One region of the Mesorhizobium sp. J428 genome, then DNA from elsewhere that is predicted to be linked to it. Evidence: predicted binding sites of a transcription regulator. Region 1 holds the regulator's gene; each other region holds the start of a gene.
The links. Region 1 encodes LexA, which represses DNA repair genes until DNA is damaged. Its sites were predicted from a motif close to TGTTCNNNNTGTGTTCNG; they were not measured.

Region 1 (4,207 bases):
CATGTGCTGTCGATCTCCGGCCTGCACATGGCGCTGGTGGCGGGCGTGGTGATCGGGTCGCTGCGGCTCGGCTTTGCCGCCTTTCCCGGATTTGCCTCGCGCCATCCGGTGCGGAAATACGCGGCTGTCGGCGCGCTGGCAGCACTTGCCGCCTATCTTCTTATCTCAGGTTCGCAGGTCGCCGCCGAGCGCAGCTTCCTAATGATCGCGGTGATGCTGGTCGCGCTGCTTTTCGATCGCGCGGCGCTGACGATGCGCAACCTGGCGATCGCCGCCCTGATCATCATCGTGCTCTCGCCGCACGAGGTCGTCGGGCCAAGCTTCCAGATGTCGTTCGCGGCAACGGCCGCGCTCGTTTCCGCCTATGGCTGGTGGGCGGAACGCAGAGCGCGCCGAGCACAACCGAATCCTGCACAGCGTGGCGCGCTCCTGCGGATTGCGCGAACGGTCGTCTTCTACGCCGCGGGGTTGGCGGCCACGTCGCTGATCGCCGGCGTCGCGACCGGCATCTTCGGCGCCTGGCATTTCCAGCGTGTCTCGCCGCTCGGCCTTGTCGCAAACCTCGCGGCCATGCCCGTGTTTTCGGTCGTCGTGATGCCGGCGGCGGTGGCCGGAATGGTGCTGATGCCTTTCGGCCTCGATGGGCCAGTCTTCATAATCATGGGGCAGGGGCTGTCGCTGGCACTTGCCATCGTCCGCTGGCTCGCCGAGCGCACGCCGGTCGATGCGATCGGCGCGGTTCCCTCCGCTTCCGTTGTCCTGCTCGCGCTTGCGCTGGTGCCGCTCACGCTTGCCACGACGACCGCGGTGAGACTGCTCGCGGTCCCGCTCGCCGTCGTGGGCTTTGCAAGCCTGACGCTTCGCGAATTGCCGCAGGCCTACGTCTCCGAGGATGCGCGACTGGTCGGGATCAGGACGCGGGACGGCATGCTGGCAGTCAACCGCGACCGTCCGAATGCGTTTACGGTCGAAGACTGGTCGCGGGCGACGATGGCAACCGGTATCATGAAGCCGGCAAAGGAGACGGAAGCCGGAACCACTGGCACCGTCATGGATATTTCTCCGGCGCGATTCTTCTGCGCGGGCGACCTGTGCCGGGTCGAACATGAGTCGGGAGCCGTGGTCGCTCATGCGTTGACGATGCCCGACGCCGAGCAGGCCTGCGACACGGCGAGCGTAATCGTCATCGCCGATCCGACGGCTGCCAATCCCTGCCCGCACAGCAAAGTGCAAATCATCACCGCGCGACGGCTTGCGCTGGACGGCAGCGCAGAGATCCGCTTCGACGGTGTGGGAAACGCTTCCGTCACCTACGCCCTGTCCGGCACGCGTCCCTGGCACGACCACCGCCGCTTCTCGCGCGCCGCCAGAGGCATGGCTCCTTACGAGCCCGCAAACAAAAAAGCCGGCACGAAGCCGGCTTCCTGAACCACTCGTCGGCTCTTCGCGACGCTCAGTATTTCCGGATGAGGCCGACGAGACGACCCTGCACCTTGATCCGGTCCGGGCCGAAGATCCGCGTCTCGTAGGCCGGGTTGGCGGCTTCGAGAGCGATCGAGGCGCCCTTGCGGCGGAAGCGCTTGAGTGTGGCTTCTTCCTCGTCGACCAGGGCCACGACGATGTCGCCGGGGGTGGCCGCGTTCGTGTTGCGGATGATGACCGTATCGCCGTCGAAGATGCCGGCCTCGATCATCGAATCTCCTTTCACTTCAAGGGCATAGTGCTCGCCGCCCGACAGCATTTCCGGCGGCACCATGATCGCGTGGGTCTGGTGCTGGATGGCGTCGATCGGCACGCCGGCCGCGATGCGGCCCATGACGGGGATCGAGATCGCGCTGCCCGCATCGTTGCTGGCAACGGGCGCGCGCGGCGGCTCGGCCGGCTTCTGGCCGAGGCTGCCCTGGATGACGCTCGGGGAGAATTTGCGCGGGCCGGCGAGGGCGGGAGACATCGATTCCGGTAGGCGGACGACTTCCAGCGCGCGCGCCCGGTTGGGCAGGCGGCGGATGAAGCCGCGCTCCTCCAGCGCCGTGATCAGGCGGTGGATGCCGGACTTCGAGGCAAGGTCCAGCGCCTCCTTCATCTCGTCGAAGGAAGGGGGAATGCCGGACTCCTTCATCCGCTCGTGGATGAACATCAGCAACTCGTGTTGCTTGCGCGTCAGCATTTCGCCCTCCAAGAATCGCCAGACAAACAAAACCAGAACAAACACTATCTGTTCGATATGTGTTCTGCAACCGCTTAAATTTTAGTGAATTTGTTTACCGTTCGTTCAGGCTATTTGCCGAGCCGGCTTCTCATCGCAGCAGAACCACGCGGCAGGGAGAGCCCGCAGGGGCTGCGGGAGCGAAGGGCGGACGGACGATGAGGGCGTTGGCGTCGGCCAGAATCCGCAGCATCGAAGAATCCTGCACAGGGAAGGGCGCTGCAACGAGTTGGCCGTCGCGACTCTCGACACGGGCGCGGACATAGTCCTCACGCTGGTCGTTTTCGGTCATGTCGACACCCAGAACCGCGTCCCGAATGTCCAACATATGGGGCCGTCCTCCCAGTTGCGCGACGAGCGGCGCGACGAAAAGGTGCGAGCAGACGAGAGAGGCCACCGGATTGCCGGGGAGCCCGAGCACCCGCACGTCGCCCAATCGGCCGAACATCAGCGGCTTGCCGGGCCGCATCGCGATCTTCCAGAAGTCGAGCGTCATACCGGCAGAACTCAGCACCTCGCGCACCAGGTCGTGGTCGCCGACCGAGGCGCCGCCGAGCGTGACGATGATGTCCGCGCCCGCTGCGCGTGCGCCATCTATCGCCGCGGCGATCCCAGAGCGGTCGTCACGTACGATGCCGAGATCGAGGGGGACGGCACCCATCTTTTCGACCACGGCAGCCACGCCATAGGCATTCGAGGAGATGATCTGGTCCGGCCCGGTCTCGCTGCCCGGCGGCAGCAGTTCGTCGCCCGTGGCGAGGATAGCGACCAGCGGCTTGCGGATGACCGGCAGCGCCGCGTGGTTGGCGGCAGCCGCCAGCGAGACGGCGGCGGGATCGAGGAGCCGGCCCGCCTCGAGCAGAGGCTCACCTTCGCGGAAGTCGAGAGCTTGCCGGCGGATGTTGCGGAAGGCCGCGACGGGCTCCAATGCTTCCACACCATTGGGCGAGAGGCGCGTGTTCTCCTGGATCAGCACGGCGTCGGCCCCGGCAGGAACCGGTGCGCCGGTAAAAATGCGGACCGCTTCGCCGGGGCCAACCGTGCCCGTGAACCCCTTGCCGGCCGGCGCCTCGCCGATGACACGCAGCGTCGCGGGCACCGATGCGACGTCGGCGGCGCGGACCGCATAGCCGTCCATCGCGGAGGCGTCGAAGGGCGGCTGGGTGCGCAGCGCCGCGATGTCTGTGGCGAGCACGCGCCACGCGGCCTGGCCGATCGCGACGGTTTCGGATGCGAGCGGGGCAGCCCCGTCGAGGAGGCGGGCCAGGGCGTCCTTCACCGGCATCAGCGCCATTGGATCAGCCGTTCGTCCGGCGGTAGTCGCCCGACTTGCCGCCGGTCTTCTCGACCAGGCGGATGCCCGTCAACTCCATCTCGCGGTCCACGGCCTTGGCCATGTCGTAGATGGTGAGGCAGGCGACGGAAGCCGCGGTCAATGCCTCCATCTCGACGCCGGTCTTGCCGGTGACGCGCGCAGTCGCCGTGACGCGCAGGCCCGGAAGGGCTGCATCGGGCTCGATCTCCAAGCCCACCTTGTCGAGGAGCAGCGGGTGGCAGAGCGGGATCAGTTCGTGCGTCTTCTTGGCCGCCATAATGCCGGCGATGCGGGCGACGCCGATCACATCACCCTTCTTCGCATTGCCGGCGACGATCATGTCGAGCGTTTCGCGCTTCATCACCACCGAGCCCTCGGCGATCGCGACGCGCTGCGTCTCGGCCTTCGCGCCGACATCCACCATATCGGCCTGCCCGTCGGCGGCGATATGGGTGAGGCCCGGCGAGGGGGCGGTCATCGTCACTCGGCCGCCGCTGCGGCGGCGCCGTTGAGCAGCAGGCGCGTAGCCGCCGCGACGTCGGCCTGGCGCATCAGGCTCTCGCCCACCAGGAAGGTGCCGATGCCGTGGCGTGCGAGCCGCATGCAGTCGGCATGGGTGAAGATGCCGCTTTCGCCGACGAGCAGCCTGTCGGCCGGCACCATGCGGGCCAGCCGCTCCGACACGT
Region 2 (4,207 bases), 1.2 Mb from region 1:
GCAACACCATCTCGGGGGAGATGCCCGCATGAGCCGCATCGACGAATCCCGCCCCTTCATCCCGGTCGGCATCGCGGTGCTGACCGTCTCCGACACCCGCACGCTGGCCGACGACAAATCGGGCCAGACGCTCGCCGACCGTATTACGGAAGCCGGCCACGTGCTGGTCGACCGCGCGATCGTCACCGACGACAAGGCGCTGATCGCCGACAGGGTGCTCGGCTGGTCGAAGGACGAGCGCATCGACGTGGTCATCACCACCGGCGGCACCGGCTTCACCGGCCGCGACGTCACGCCTGAGGCGCTGGAGCCTATCTTCGAGAAGCGCATGGACGGCTTCTCGGAAGTCTTCCACCGCATCTCCTACGACAAGATCGGCACCTCCACGATCCAGTCGCGGGCCACCGGCGGCGTCGTCAACGCCACCTTCGTCTTCGTCCTCCCCGGCTCCCCCGGCGCCTGCAAGGACGCCTGGGACGGCATCATCAAGGCCCAGCTCGACTACCGCCACATGCCCTGCAACTTCGTGGAAATCATGCCGCGGCTGGACGAGCATTTGAGGCGCGGGGGCAAGGGGTAAGACACGCTCTGGGCGTCAACCCGTACGCCTTGTCTCCCTGTGCGATCGTCATCCCGGGCGCCGAAGGCGACCCGGGATCCATTGCTCTCTCCGGTTACACACTGAGAACACCCGAATCCGTGGCAAGATTGGCAGCGCCTTTCTCTCGGCGGTCAATAGATCCCGGGTCGCCTTCGGCGCCCGGGATGACGGCGGCAGGTTTGAACGTCGCCTACAGTGAAGTCTCATCGAAGAGATCCATCCACGCCGGATTCTGCGCCTCGATCAGTTCGAGCTTCCACTTCCTGCGCCATCGCTTGATGCGCTTCTCGTCGGCGATGGCATCCTCGATGTCGTGATAGAAGCGGTGCCAGACCAGCCGCTTCACGTCATATCGCTGTGTGAACCCCGCGATATCGCCCTCCCGGTGCTCCTGGACCCTGCGGTAAGATCCGAGGTCACGCCGGTGTAGAGCGTGCCGTGCTTTCGCGAGGCCATGATGTAGACGTGCCCTGGCATGGGAAAAGCAAATCCCACTTCCGCGACACAGGCAATGGAACCATCTCTGTTTTCGCCATTCTAGGGGCATTGCCTCCAGCGCGATCGTCATCCCGGGCGCGGAAGGCGACCGGGGATCCATTCTTCTCTCAGGTTACACGCCGAAAAAACCCGGCCTAGGTGAGGTGATCAGCGCCTTTCTCCCGACGGTCAATGGGTCTCAGGTCGCCTTTGGCGCCCGGGATGACGGTAGCGCGGGAGACACCCCTACCTCTTCGGCGAGGCAATAATCTCCGCCGCGATCCGCCTGGTCGACAGGCCGCGGGTGATCGAGGCGAGGTCGCCGCCCCCCCTTCAGCAGCGCCAGCGCCTGCCGCTTGGTGATGACCAGCCCGTCGGCGAAGGGGCGCCTGGTCGAGAACAGGCGCGCCAGGAAGCGCGGCCGGCCGATGCGCGAGCGCGAGAAGCGGGCCGGCGTCGTGCCGCTCGACATGTGCAGCATCACCGCCTCCGTCCAGCCCTCCGTCAGGCGGGCGCCCGGTTCCAGCACCATGAGCCAGTCGCCGCGCGCGCGACGCAGCCCCGCCGCGAGCTCGCCCTCGGCAATCATGCCGCAGCCGGCATGATCGGCCACATAGGCCGTCTGGTCGGTCGAGCCGCGATCGTGGACCAGAACCTCGCGCACGACGCCCTCCACCGAGCCCGCCACAAGCGAGCTTAGCGTGCGCGCGAGCCCCTCCTCGTCGTTATGCGTCTCGATCAGCACCGTGAGCATCAGGTTCGCTTAGCGTAAAGCCGGCTCAAAGGCCAGTTGTGCGACGCGGCGATGTTTGTTCTTGCTTTGTTCCCGACGCCGACGTAGGAATAATTTCATCGCAGAGACGATTCGCCAGCCGATTCTCTTACGGAAACGCCGCCATGGAACAGATTCGCAGCGCCGATATTGCAGCCTTCACGGAAGGAAGGGCTGCGATGGCCAATGCCATCATCGACCAGAGCGGACTGCGCGTCGGCGACGACCGGCGACGCGGCCGTGCGGCCGGCATCAATCCGTCGGGCCGCTACGAGCCCCTGTCGCGGCACGTGTTCGACGACGGCTGGTCCTCGCTGGACGAGTTGCCGGCCTTCAAGACCGAGGTGCAGGTGGAGAAGCCGCGCGCGATCATCACGCGCAACGAGTCGCCGGACATCTCCTTCGATCGCTCGATCAACCCCTATCGCGGCTGCGAGCACGGCTGCGTCTACTGCTTCGCCCGCCCGACGCACGCCTATATGGGCCTGTCGCCGGGTCTCGACTTCGAATCCAAGCTGTTCGCCAAGCCGGATGCCGCGCGCCTGCTCGAAAAGGAGCTGTCGAAGGAAGGTTACAAGCCGCGCACGATCGCGATCGGCACCAACACCGACCCCTACCAGCCGATCGAGAAGAAATGGCGCATCATGCGCGAGGTCCTGGAGGTGCTGGAGGCGTTCAACCATCCGGTCGGCATCGTCACCAAGTCGGCGCTGGTGATGCGCGACGCGGACATCCTCGGCCGCATGGCCGAGAAGGGTCTCGCCAAGGTCGCGCTCTCGGTCACCACGCTCGACCCGAAGCTCGCCCGCACGATGGAGCCGCGCGCGGCGACGCCGTCGCGCCGGCTGGAGGCGCTGCGCGCGCTGTCTGAGGCCGGCATCCCGGTCTCGGCCATGGTCGCGCCGGTCGTGCCGGGCCTGACCGACCACGAGATCGAGCGGATCCTGGAATCGGTCGCGCATGCGGGCGCGAAGGAGGCCGGCTACATCATCCTGCGCCTGCCGCTGGAGGTGAGCCCGGTCTTCAAGGAATGGCTGCTGCGCCACTATCCCGACCGCTACCGCCACGTGACCTCGCTGATCCGCTCGATGCGCGACGGCAAGGACTACGATTCGGAGTGGGGCAAGCGGATGAAGGGCACCGGTCCCTATGCCTGGCAGATCGGCCGCCGCTTCGAGATGACGGCCAAGCGGCTCGGCCTCAACGTCGAGAAGCGCCCCCTGCGCACCGACCTGTTCAAGGCTCCCAACGCCAAGGGGGAGCAACTGATGCTGCTCTGAGAGAGCCTGCGCGTCCCGATCCTCTTCCCGTCCGACGTTGTCCCCGCCTCGGACGGCGCCTTGCCGGTTCCCCCACCGGAAGGCCTTGCGGAGAATCGGACGCGGTGCGAGTCTCGCCGCAATATGGCTCGCCCGCGTTCCGATTCTCCGCTTCTTTTCGACATCCCGCTGAAGCCCGACTTCAGCGTGGAGCGGCGTTCGCGCAAGCGCGGCGTATGGCCGGTGGCGGGCACCGACGAGGCCGGCCGCGGGCCGCTCGCAGGTCCCGTGGTGGCAGCGGCGGTCATCCTCGACCCCGACGCCATCCCCGATGGCCTCGACGATTCCAAGCGCATGACACTGGAGGCCCGCGAGCGGGTCTATCTCACCATCATCGGCTCGGCGATCTCGGTCGGCGTCGCCTCGGTCTGCGCCGTCTCGATCGACCGCAGCGACATCCGCAAGGCGAGCCTGGAGGCGATGCGCCGCGCGGTCGCCGCCCTTTCGCTGCCGCCGCTGCTGGTGCTCGCCGACGGGCGCGACATCCCGCCGGGCCTCGCCTGCGAGGGCCAGGCGCTGGTCAAGGGCGACCAGCGCTCGCAGTCGATTGCAGCTGCCTCGATCGTCGCCAAGGTCACCCGCGACCGCATGCTCGCCCATTGCGGCACGATCCACCCCGCCTACGGCTTCGAGCGCCACGCCGGCTACGCCACGGAGGTGCATTTCGCCGGCATCAACACCCACGGCCCCCTGCCCGGCCTGCACCGCATGTCCTTCTCCCCGTTCAAGGCGGCGTAGAGGGCTCTGGAGAATTGAATATCGAAGTCGTTGATACGCATGCGCCGTCATTCCGGGGCCGCGCAGCGGAACCCGGAATCCAGGGCAGCAATGTTGCAATTAGAGACCTGGACGGGACAAAGCCGGCGATCTGGATTCCGGGTTCCGCTACGCGGCCCCGGAATGACGGAGCAACGCGGTGCACTCAAACGAAAACGGCCCCGGGCATTGCCCAGGGCCGCAATTCGTGGAGCCTGTCCGCCCTCAGTTGAGCTTGGTCTTGACCGCGTCGACCGAGGCCTGGAAGAGCTGGCCGGCGGC
Region 3 (4,207 bases), 3.5 Mb from region 1:
CCAGTGATCTGGATTCTTGCCGGGTGGTTGGAGCCACCCTGTTTGACGCCTCCCTGTTAACTCCTGAGAGCCGCCTTACCGCGGCTCTTTTTTTGCCGTCCGACCACGCGTTAACCGTTTGTTAAACATGCGCTTGCGTTCGCGGCGCGGCCGGAGCATCTTCCGCGCCGGTGCCGTATAGGGGTGGGTACGCGGATCCTGTCGTCGAGTCGCCGGGTCCCGTCAGGGTGTGCAGGGGTGCGTGACTATGAATGACGCTGGCGCGGAGGGAGCCAAGACCATCAGGCTCGCGGAGCGCAGGATTTTCTCGCCATCCTTCAAGCCGCTCTACAATGAAGGCATGGGGCTGGTCGAACAGGCGGCCGAGTATCTCGACGGCCAGGGCCGGGTCGAGGCGAAGCGCCTGTCGCGCATCGCCGCGACGCTCTATGCCGCCGAGTCGATGCGGCTCACCACGCGGCTGATGCAGATCGCCTCCTGGCTGCTGCTGCAGCGGGCAGCCAATTCCGGCGAGATGACGCGCGACCAGGTCGCCTCCGAAAAATCCAAGGTGCGCCTGGACACGGCCTCCGCTCAGGACAATGCGCCGGGTTGGCCAGAGCTTCCTGACGCCTTCGTGGCGCTCGTCCATCGCTCGCTGAAGCTCCAGTCACTCATCCGCCGCATGGACGAGGAAATCTACGGCGGCACCGCGGCCGTGATCGCCCAGCCGCCGCGCACGTCGAACCCGGTTTCCGACCAGATCATGCTGCTGAACACCGCCTTCGCGCGCGGCTGAACGCTCAAAGTCCGGCAGCCGACGCAATATCCGACCAGGGCAGCGCGAGGAGCGCCGAGAGGACCACGAGCGACAGCGTGATCTGCCTGTAGTGCGCATCGCTCGTGCGGCCGTGCGCGGCCCAGCCGGCAAGCAGCCCGACGAAATAGACCGGCGTTGCCGCCAGCGCGATGGCGACAACGGGGGCCTCGAACAGGCCGGATGTCCAGGCAGTCGCCAAGGACATCAGCTCCGAGATGAAGAAAAGCGACAGCAGGTTGGCGCGAATGATCGCCGACGGCAAAGGCGACGCCAGCCAGTAGACCAGCACCGGCGGACCCGGAATCTGGGCGACCCCGGACAGCACGCCGGCCATCGCGCCGACACCGAAAGACTTCGGCGGCGTGCGCTCGCCCTGATAGCGCCAGCCGCGCCACAACGCCGCGGCGCACAGGAGGATTGCGACGCAGATGAACCAACGCAAGGCAACCGGGTCGGCGATGGTGAGGATGTAGACACCCACCGGGATGAACAGCATCAGCCCCACGACCGCCGGCAGGACGTCGCGCCAGACGGCGATCCGCAGCGCGGGGATCGTGACCGGGATCGTCGGCAGAGAATCGATGATGACGAGAATTACGAAGGCTGCCTTCGGCCCGTAAAGAGCCCCCGCAACCGGCGCGACGATGAGACCCGTGCCGAAGCCTGACAGGCCGCGAGCGAAGCCGGCGACGAGCACCGTCACGGCAAGGATCAGAAACAGGCCGTCAAACGATGGCAATTGCATGGGCGCCTCTGTTGCCGGCAACCTGTAGACGGCGCGGGCGCGAGACGCACGCGCCACCTCGCCGAAGTCCTTTGACACAGGATGGATGTTTCCCGTTTGTTCACTTTCCGCTGGCATGACGCCGCTGCAGCGGTAAGGATGGATACATGGCAGAGGCGATTCGCATCATCGGGCTGGACCCCGGGCTTCGGCGCACAGGCTGGGGCGTCGTCGAGAGCCAGGGCAATGCGCTGCGGTTCGTCGCCTCCGGCACCGTCACGTCCGACGACAGGGAAGACCTCGCGGCCCGGCTGTGCCAGCTCCATGACGGCATCTACGCGATCATCGGCCAGTATGCGCCCGAGGAAGCCGCGGTCGAGCAGACCTTCGTCAACGCCAATCCTTCCTCGACGCTGAAGCTCGGCCAGGCGCGGGGCATCGCCATGCTGGTGCCGGCGCGCGCCGGGTTGCGGGTGGCCGAATACGCGCCGAACGCGGTCAAGAAATCGGTGATCGGCGTCGGCCACGGCGACAAGGCGCAGATTCGCATGATGGTGCGCGTGCTCCTGCCGAAGGCAACCTTCGAGAGCGACGACGCCGCCGACGCGCTGGCCATCGCGATCTGCCACGCGCATCACCGCCAGAGCGTCGCCTATCGCATGGCGGCCTTGACCTGAGACGACGTCAGTCCGGCGACCGCTTGACCGGAACCGCCTGACGCCGGTTCACCACCCAGACGACCACACCGCTGGTTATGTAGGCGATCAACCCGTAGGCAGCGGGCGGTATGGCCATCTCCGGATTGTCGAGCATCTGCTCCGAAAGGGCGATCGCGATCACCAGCGCGGCATTGTGCACGCCGATCGACATGGCCAGCGCGATTGCCTGGCGATACTCGATCCGGAACAGCCGCGGGACAAGATAGCCGACTGCCAGGCTCATCAGATTGAAAGGCAGGACCACCGTGAGGATCGTGACACCCCAGGTCGCGACAAGGCCCCACTGGCTGACCAGCGCAAAGATGACGATGACTGCGAGGAACAGCGTCGCAAGCAATTTGACCGGGCGATCGAGGCGCTGTGCAAGGACCGGATAGCGGCTCTGGACAAGCACGCCGATCATGGCCGGAACCACCGCGATGACGAAGATCTGCGCCACCAGGCTCAGTTCCAGGTACACCGCCGACGCTTCGCCATAGAACCGGGCGAGCGCGAAGTTGGCAATGAACGGCACCGTGACGATGGACAGGACGGATGTCAGGGCAGTCAATGTGATGCTGAGCGCCACGTCGCCTCGCGCAAGATGCGTATAGAGCGTCGCGGACGTGCCGCCGGGACTGGCGGCCAGCAGCATCATTCCCACCGCGATCGCCGGCGGAAGTCCGGATGCGGAGGTCAGGCCGTAGCAGATGATCGGCAGAATGACGATCTGGCAGAACAGTCCGATCAGCACCGCCTGCGGCCGCTGCAGGACGCGGCGGAAATCGTCGAGCTTCAGCGAAAGCCCCAGGCCCAGCATGACGATGCACAGGACCACCGGCAACCCAATGCTCAACGCCGCGCTTGATTGCATGTCCAGTCCTCGAGAATCTGCAGCACAATAGCGTCGACTCGTTGAGAAACCCTCTCTCGAACAAGCGGCCTTCGATCACCTGCGTTCTTGACTTGTTCCAGACCTCGTGCAAGGCGATGGGGCCTCCGCCGGCGGCGGGAATCGTCCATGCGTGAAACGGGAGCACCTGACGTGATCGGCAAGCTCAAGGGCGTGGTGGACGAGATCGGCGAAGACCACTGCATCGTCGACGTGCACGGCGTCGGCTACGTCGCCTACTGCTCGACGCGCACGCTGGCCACGCTCCCCTCGCCGGGAGAAGCCGTCACGCTGCACATCGAGACCTATGTGCGCGAGGACATGATCCGGCTTTACGGTTTCGGTTCGGCGCTGGAACGCGAATGGTTCCTGTTGCTGCTCAACAACGTGCAGGGCGTCGGCGCCAAGGTGGCGCTGGCGATCCTGTCGACGCTCTCGCCGTCTGACCTCGCCAATGCGATCGCGCTGAAGGACATCGCGATGGTCTCGCGCGCGCCGGGCGTGGGGAAAAAGGTCGCCGAGCGCATCGTCATCGAACTGAAGAACAAGGCGCCCGCCTTCTCCGGCGCGCCCAGCGGCACGATCGGCCTGATGCAGGAACTCGGCGAAGGCGTTGCAGCGGCACCCGTCGCCGACGCCGTGTCCGCGCTGGTCAACCTCGGCTACTCGCGCGACGTGGCCGCGACGGCCGTGGCGAACGCGGTCAAGTCGGCCGGCGAGGGAGCGGATTCGGCCAAGCTGATCCGGCTGGGGCTGAAGGAGCTGGCGCGATGATCATTGCTTCCGAATGATTTCCTTACTATCTTGGCTTTGTAAGGAGAAATTTCTTATGGCTGCTAAATCCTGCGAGTCCCGGATAACCGCCAAAGGGCAGACGACGATTCCGACCGAGGTCCGCGAGAGGCTTGGCATCGGCCCGGGGGACGTAATTCAGTATGCTGATCGATGGGCACTACGAGATCATTCCTCGCAACAGACCTGCCGAGAGCCTGTTCGGACTCCTGAAGGACTATGCAATTCCAGACACCAGCGTGGAGGATTATCGCGACGCGGTGGAGGAGCATTTCGCCAAGAAAGACGATAGATCTGGGAGC
Region 4 (4,207 bases), on a different contig from region 1:
GCGACCTATGACGGCAGAGAGCCACTGTTCCGGCTAAGGCAACTCGCAAAGCAGCGGAGCAAAAGCGGTCTGCAGTGAGAAGCTGGTCGGTCTCGAATCCCTCGCAAAAACGAGGGGTTGACATTCCGATAAGTGGTGACACAACATCGCCAAAATATGCTATTGTGGCGTTGTGTCGTCACCATTCCGAAACGACGGCAAAGGAGGAGGTATGAAGTTCTTCGATGATCTGGTGGTGGGTTTCGCGACGCGTGTGATCCGTGGCGCGTTGGCGGTCGGAACTGTGTTCGTCTATGTCCAGGCGGCGGGCCTATTTCTGCTGCTGGCTGGCGCGGTGGTGCTGGCCGTCTACTACGCCGGCCGCCTCGCCCTGGGAATCTAAGCCATGAGCACCCCGACCTACGCTGAAATCGCCGCCAGCTGGGATATTTGGATCGAGTACGTCGACACCGACGCCACAATGACCGCCGAAGAGTTCGACGCGATGAGCATCGAAGACAAGGTTGCGCTTCAGGTCGTGGCGTTCGGCGCGGAGATCCCCTCGCCTACCGAAAGGGCCGCTGTCGTGGATCGGGAGCGGTAATCGCCATGGCCCGACCTCTCGCCCAGGAGATGAGGGTACAGGGCTCGCTTACCGGCGAGCTGCAAAACCTGATCTATGACCTGCTGCCAACGCTCGAAGAGCTTGAGGCCAAGCCGTCGACCTCGTAGGTCAGACTGCGAAACTCAAAGCTGCCGGACTGATCTACGCAACGGAGTGGTGGCGGCCGGACGGCAATGGCGCCCCCCGCTACCTCTATCTGCTCTACCCACAGCAGCCCGGCCAACCGCGACGCCGCGACTACGTTGGTGCGGACGACGACAAGATCCAGGAAGCGCGGGAGAGCATCGCCAGGGCCAAGCAATTCGACACGCTGACTGCGGAGGCGCAGCAGATACGAGAGAAGATTGAGAACGCAGCCGAATTCCTCGATCAAGGCTGCGCCGTCCTCAAGGGCAAACCGCGCTTCATGCTACGCCGACGGCCGTAGTCAATACTGTTAAGCGCTGCCCTCCGCAGGCCCGGCTACCGCCGGGCCTTTCACATGGTCCCTCGGCAGCCACTGCCATATCGCAATCATGGCGATAAGCGGTGGGTAAGTCTGTGCATAACCCTGTGGATCAAAGACGTTATCCACGCTGAAATTGTCTTGTGTGCAATCTCTTGGATTCATTGCGGAAAACACGCTTGTCCACAGAAACTGACGCTGAAACACTCTTATGCCCAGACGCTGAAACAGTCTTGCGTCCGGAATCGAAAATGAGCGTTAAAGCATTGAAAAAAAAACGGATTTCGCGCAGGCGGTGAACTCTCCCTATATTGATTCAGATTTACCTATATCTATACCTGTAGCTAGAGCACTTCAATCAACCACTCCCCCAGCTAGAAGCTCACAACAACACCTACCCTCCGCGCCTTCGGCGCTCCGCCCCGTCGCCATTGGCGACGGCCTGTCGGCGGCAAGCCGCCTCCAATAGCGTGCCCTACGGGCACTGGTCTACTACTTGATCTTCCATCAACCACCAGAACTCACACTTCCAACGTCGAGCCCGGCAGAACCGCCGCAATGGCTTTTGAAAAAAATGGGGGCGACCGTTGAGTTTTAAGTGGCTCAAATCGGCTCGCATTCGACCGTGGAAGGCGCTCTAGCGCATCAGGTGGAGCGAAGCGGCCGCCGGCGCGGTCACGCTCCTAGGGCCTCCCAGGCGCTTTTGGTGCGATTTGTCTTTTCGGGGCGGCGCTGCGGTTTTGCAGCTCGCTTTTCAGCCCGCGCGAATTGGCGGTGAACTGGCGAAGAAGATGGAAAAATCCCCTCGATTTTGGATGCTCAGCCCACGGAAACTGTTTTCCGGATTGTTGTCTAGTTGTTGTCTGTTTGTTTTCCCTTCTGTTATACTTGATTCGCGGCGAATTCCGTCGCTCCATCGGAGAAATCCATGCAAAGCAATACCTTTGCCGGCCGCCTCGCAGACGCGCCGGCTCTGCGCAGAACGGCATCTGGCGCCGTCTGCAGGTTCACGCTGATTTCCAACGAGTACGCGGGCAAGGACGACAACAACAACAGCCTCGAACGCGCGGTGAGGGTCCAGTTCGTGGCCTTCAACAAGAAGGGCGAAGCCATCGCCGAAAACTGTCGCAGGGGCGATCAGCTGATCGTCCAGTGGTCGTTGCGCAACAACGACTACCAGGACAGCAAGACTGGCGAGACCGTCTATGGCTTCGATTTCCGGGTCGAAGATTTCGAATTCGGTGCGCCGGGTTCGATCAAGCGAGCCGAGCTGCAAGAGCGCCAGGGCGCAAACTGAACCATGACGCAAGGGACAGTGCCACAGATGGACGCCGTGCAGTTCGCAGCTGTAGCGGCGTCGTGTCGATGGTCCAAAAAATCGCTGGCCATCGCGCGCCACATTCTCGTGGATGGTGTTTCGCTGCCGGAAACGGCGGCGAAACACGCCGTTACGCCGAAGCACGCTCGCGTGCTTCTGGCGCGGTTTAAGGAGAAGGCCGAGCGAATGGCCGAACGAATGACCGAGCGGAAGCGGCTCGAAGCATTCATGCAAAAAGAGCAGCCCAAGCTGGCGGTGCACCCCCTCACCTCTTTTCTCAACGACATGCAGACCCTTCGCGAGAAGGGTTACACCTTCGCACAAGTCGTCGCCTACCTCAAAACCAACGGCGTGACGACTTCGGAGACGACAGTTCGCAATTTCCTACGGAGCAACGGATGAAAACGATTGTCCTGGCCAATCAGAAGGGCGGCGTCGGCAAAAGCGCCGTCGCCTGTCAACTGGCTTATTTTTTTAGCCAGCCGATCAACCAACCCATGAACAAGCGCGTCCTGGTGATCGACCTCGACCACCAGCGCAACACCACCAAAGCGTTGAGAACCGGCGGTTTTTGCGTCGTGTCCGCTACGACCAGCAGCAAGCTCCTGACCGACCCGAAAGCCGACATCGAGCACGCTGAATTTGTCTTGGTCCCGGGCGATGGCGACTTGCTCAAGATGGAAAAGAAGGCGGCGGAACACAACGCCTACGCCTCGAATCTTCTGGCGTTCCTGGCTCGCGTTGCAGACAGTTTCGATGTCTGCATCATCGACACGAACCCGAATCCGGACATCCGCCAACTGTCTCCGCTCGTCGTCGCCGATTACGTGCTCGCGCCGATCGAACTCAACCAGGAGGCCATCGATGGGATCGGCGACCTGTTGAACCACGAAAATATCGGCATCCGGCGAATTCAGGCAACGCTCAACAAGAAGCTGAAATTCCTCGGCATCTTGCCAAACAAAGTGGAGCCGACGCCGTTCCAGCGCGACAACTTCCGCGCCCTTTCCACGGCGATGCCCCGAAATACCTCATCGCAATGTCGCCCGGCTTCGCTGCAATCAAGAAATCGACAGCGATCGCCGAGGCGCAAGCGGCCGGCGTGCCGGTGTGGCGGCTCGGCAAAACGTCCGGCCGCGACGCTTGGCGCGAAATGCGCCCCGTCTTCGACAAAATCGCACAACTGATGGAGGTTGCATAATGGCGCTCGACCTTTCTGCGCTCGATGAAGCGCCCCCTACCCCGGCCACCGCCGCCGGCGAGCCTTTGATGATCCGTCTCGCCGACATCGAAGTCGATCCAAACCAGCCGCGAAAGTCGTTCGATCCGGTCAAGATGGCCGAAATGGTCGCTTCCGTGAAGGCGCGCGGCGTTAAGTCGCCGGTTTCGGTGCGCCCTCACCCGGACAAGCCCGGCAAATGGATCTTGAACTACGGCGAGCGTCGCTATCGTGCTTCGATAGACGCTGGCCGCGAGGAAATCCCCGCTTTCGTCGATCAGCAGCACGACGACTACGATCAGGTTATCGAAAACCTGCAGCGCGAAGACCTGCGGCCCATGGAACTCGCACTGTTCATCAACCGCAAAAAGAAGGACGGTGACAGGAACGCGAAGATAGCCCGGGAACTCGGAGTCGATGCGTCGTTCATCACTTACCATCTGGCCCTGATCGACCCACCGGCCGCAATCGAAGCGCTCTATGCGAGCGGCCGCTGTACGTCGCCGAAAATTCTCTATGACCTGTCTACGCTTCACGGCAAATACCCCGACGAAGTGGATGCATGGGTGGAGCAAGCGGAAGAGGTGACGCGGGCGGCCGTGTCCGCGCTTTCCACCTCGC

Region 2: the regulator LexA is predicted to act here: its motif matches at 1,889-1,906, upstream of LRS09_RS18880 (PA0069 family radical SAM protein).
Region 3: the regulator LexA is predicted to act here: its motif matches at 1,631-1,648, upstream of ruvC (crossover junction endodeoxyribonuclease RuvC).
Region 4: the regulator LexA is predicted to act here: its motif matches at 1,907-1,924, upstream of LRS09_RS27220 (single-stranded DNA-binding protein).

The regions. Positions count from the first base shown of each region.
Region 1 covers NZ_JAJOMX010000001.1:5,003,360-5,007,566, reverse strand. The annotation lists gene LRS09_RS25220 (ComEC/Rec2 family competence protein) at 1-1,428, shown strand, start outside; gene lexA (transcriptional repressor LexA) at 1,454-2,167, opposite strand; gene glp (gephyrin-like molybdotransferase Glp) at 2,298-3,500, opposite strand; gene moaC (cyclic pyranopterin monophosphate synthase MoaC) at 3,505-3,999, opposite strand; gene trpC (indole-3-glycerol phosphate synthase TrpC) at 4,002-4,207, opposite strand, start outside.
Region 2 covers NZ_JAJOMX010000001.1:3,773,325-3,777,531, reverse strand. The annotation lists gene LRS09_RS18900 (4-(cytidine 5'-diphospho)-2-C-methyl-D-erythritol kinase) at 1-32, shown strand, start outside; gene moaB (molybdenum cofactor biosynthesis protein B) at 29-580, shown strand; partial or broken gene LRS09_RS18890 (GIY-YIG nuclease family protein) at 792-1,078, opposite strand; gene LRS09_RS18885 (glycosyltransferase) at 1,278-1,832, opposite strand; gene LRS09_RS18880 (PA0069 family radical SAM protein) at 1,976-3,130, shown strand; gene LRS09_RS18875 (ribonuclease HII) at 3,254-3,907, shown strand; gene LRS09_RS18870 (F0F1 ATP synthase subunit B) at 4,151-4,207, opposite strand, start outside.
Region 3 covers NZ_JAJOMX010000001.1:1,520,588-1,524,794, forward strand. The annotation lists gene LRS09_RS07590 (DUF1465 family protein) at 248-778, shown strand; gene LRS09_RS07595 (sulfite exporter TauE/SafE family protein) at 783-1,544, opposite strand; gene ruvC (crossover junction endodeoxyribonuclease RuvC) at 1,691-2,200, shown strand; gene LRS09_RS07605 (bile acid:sodium symporter family protein) at 2,208-3,095, opposite strand; gene ruvA (Holliday junction branch migration protein RuvA) at 3,267-3,887, shown strand; partial or broken gene LRS09_RS30230 (hypothetical protein) at 3,943-4,029, shown strand; gene LRS09_RS07615 (hypothetical protein) at 4,049-4,207, shown strand, end outside.
Region 4 covers NZ_JAJOMX010000003.1:13,296-17,502, forward strand. The annotation lists gene LRS09_RS27205 (hypothetical protein) at 212-382, shown strand; gene LRS09_RS27210 (hypothetical protein) at 386-583, shown strand; gene LRS09_RS27215 (hypothetical protein) at 589-711, shown strand; gene LRS09_RS27220 (single-stranded DNA-binding protein) at 1,978-2,346, shown strand; gene LRS09_RS27225 (hypothetical protein) at 2,374-2,769, shown strand; gene LRS09_RS27230 (ParA family protein) at 2,766-3,554, shown strand; gene LRS09_RS27235 (ParB/RepB/Spo0J family partition protein) at 3,568-4,207, shown strand, end outside.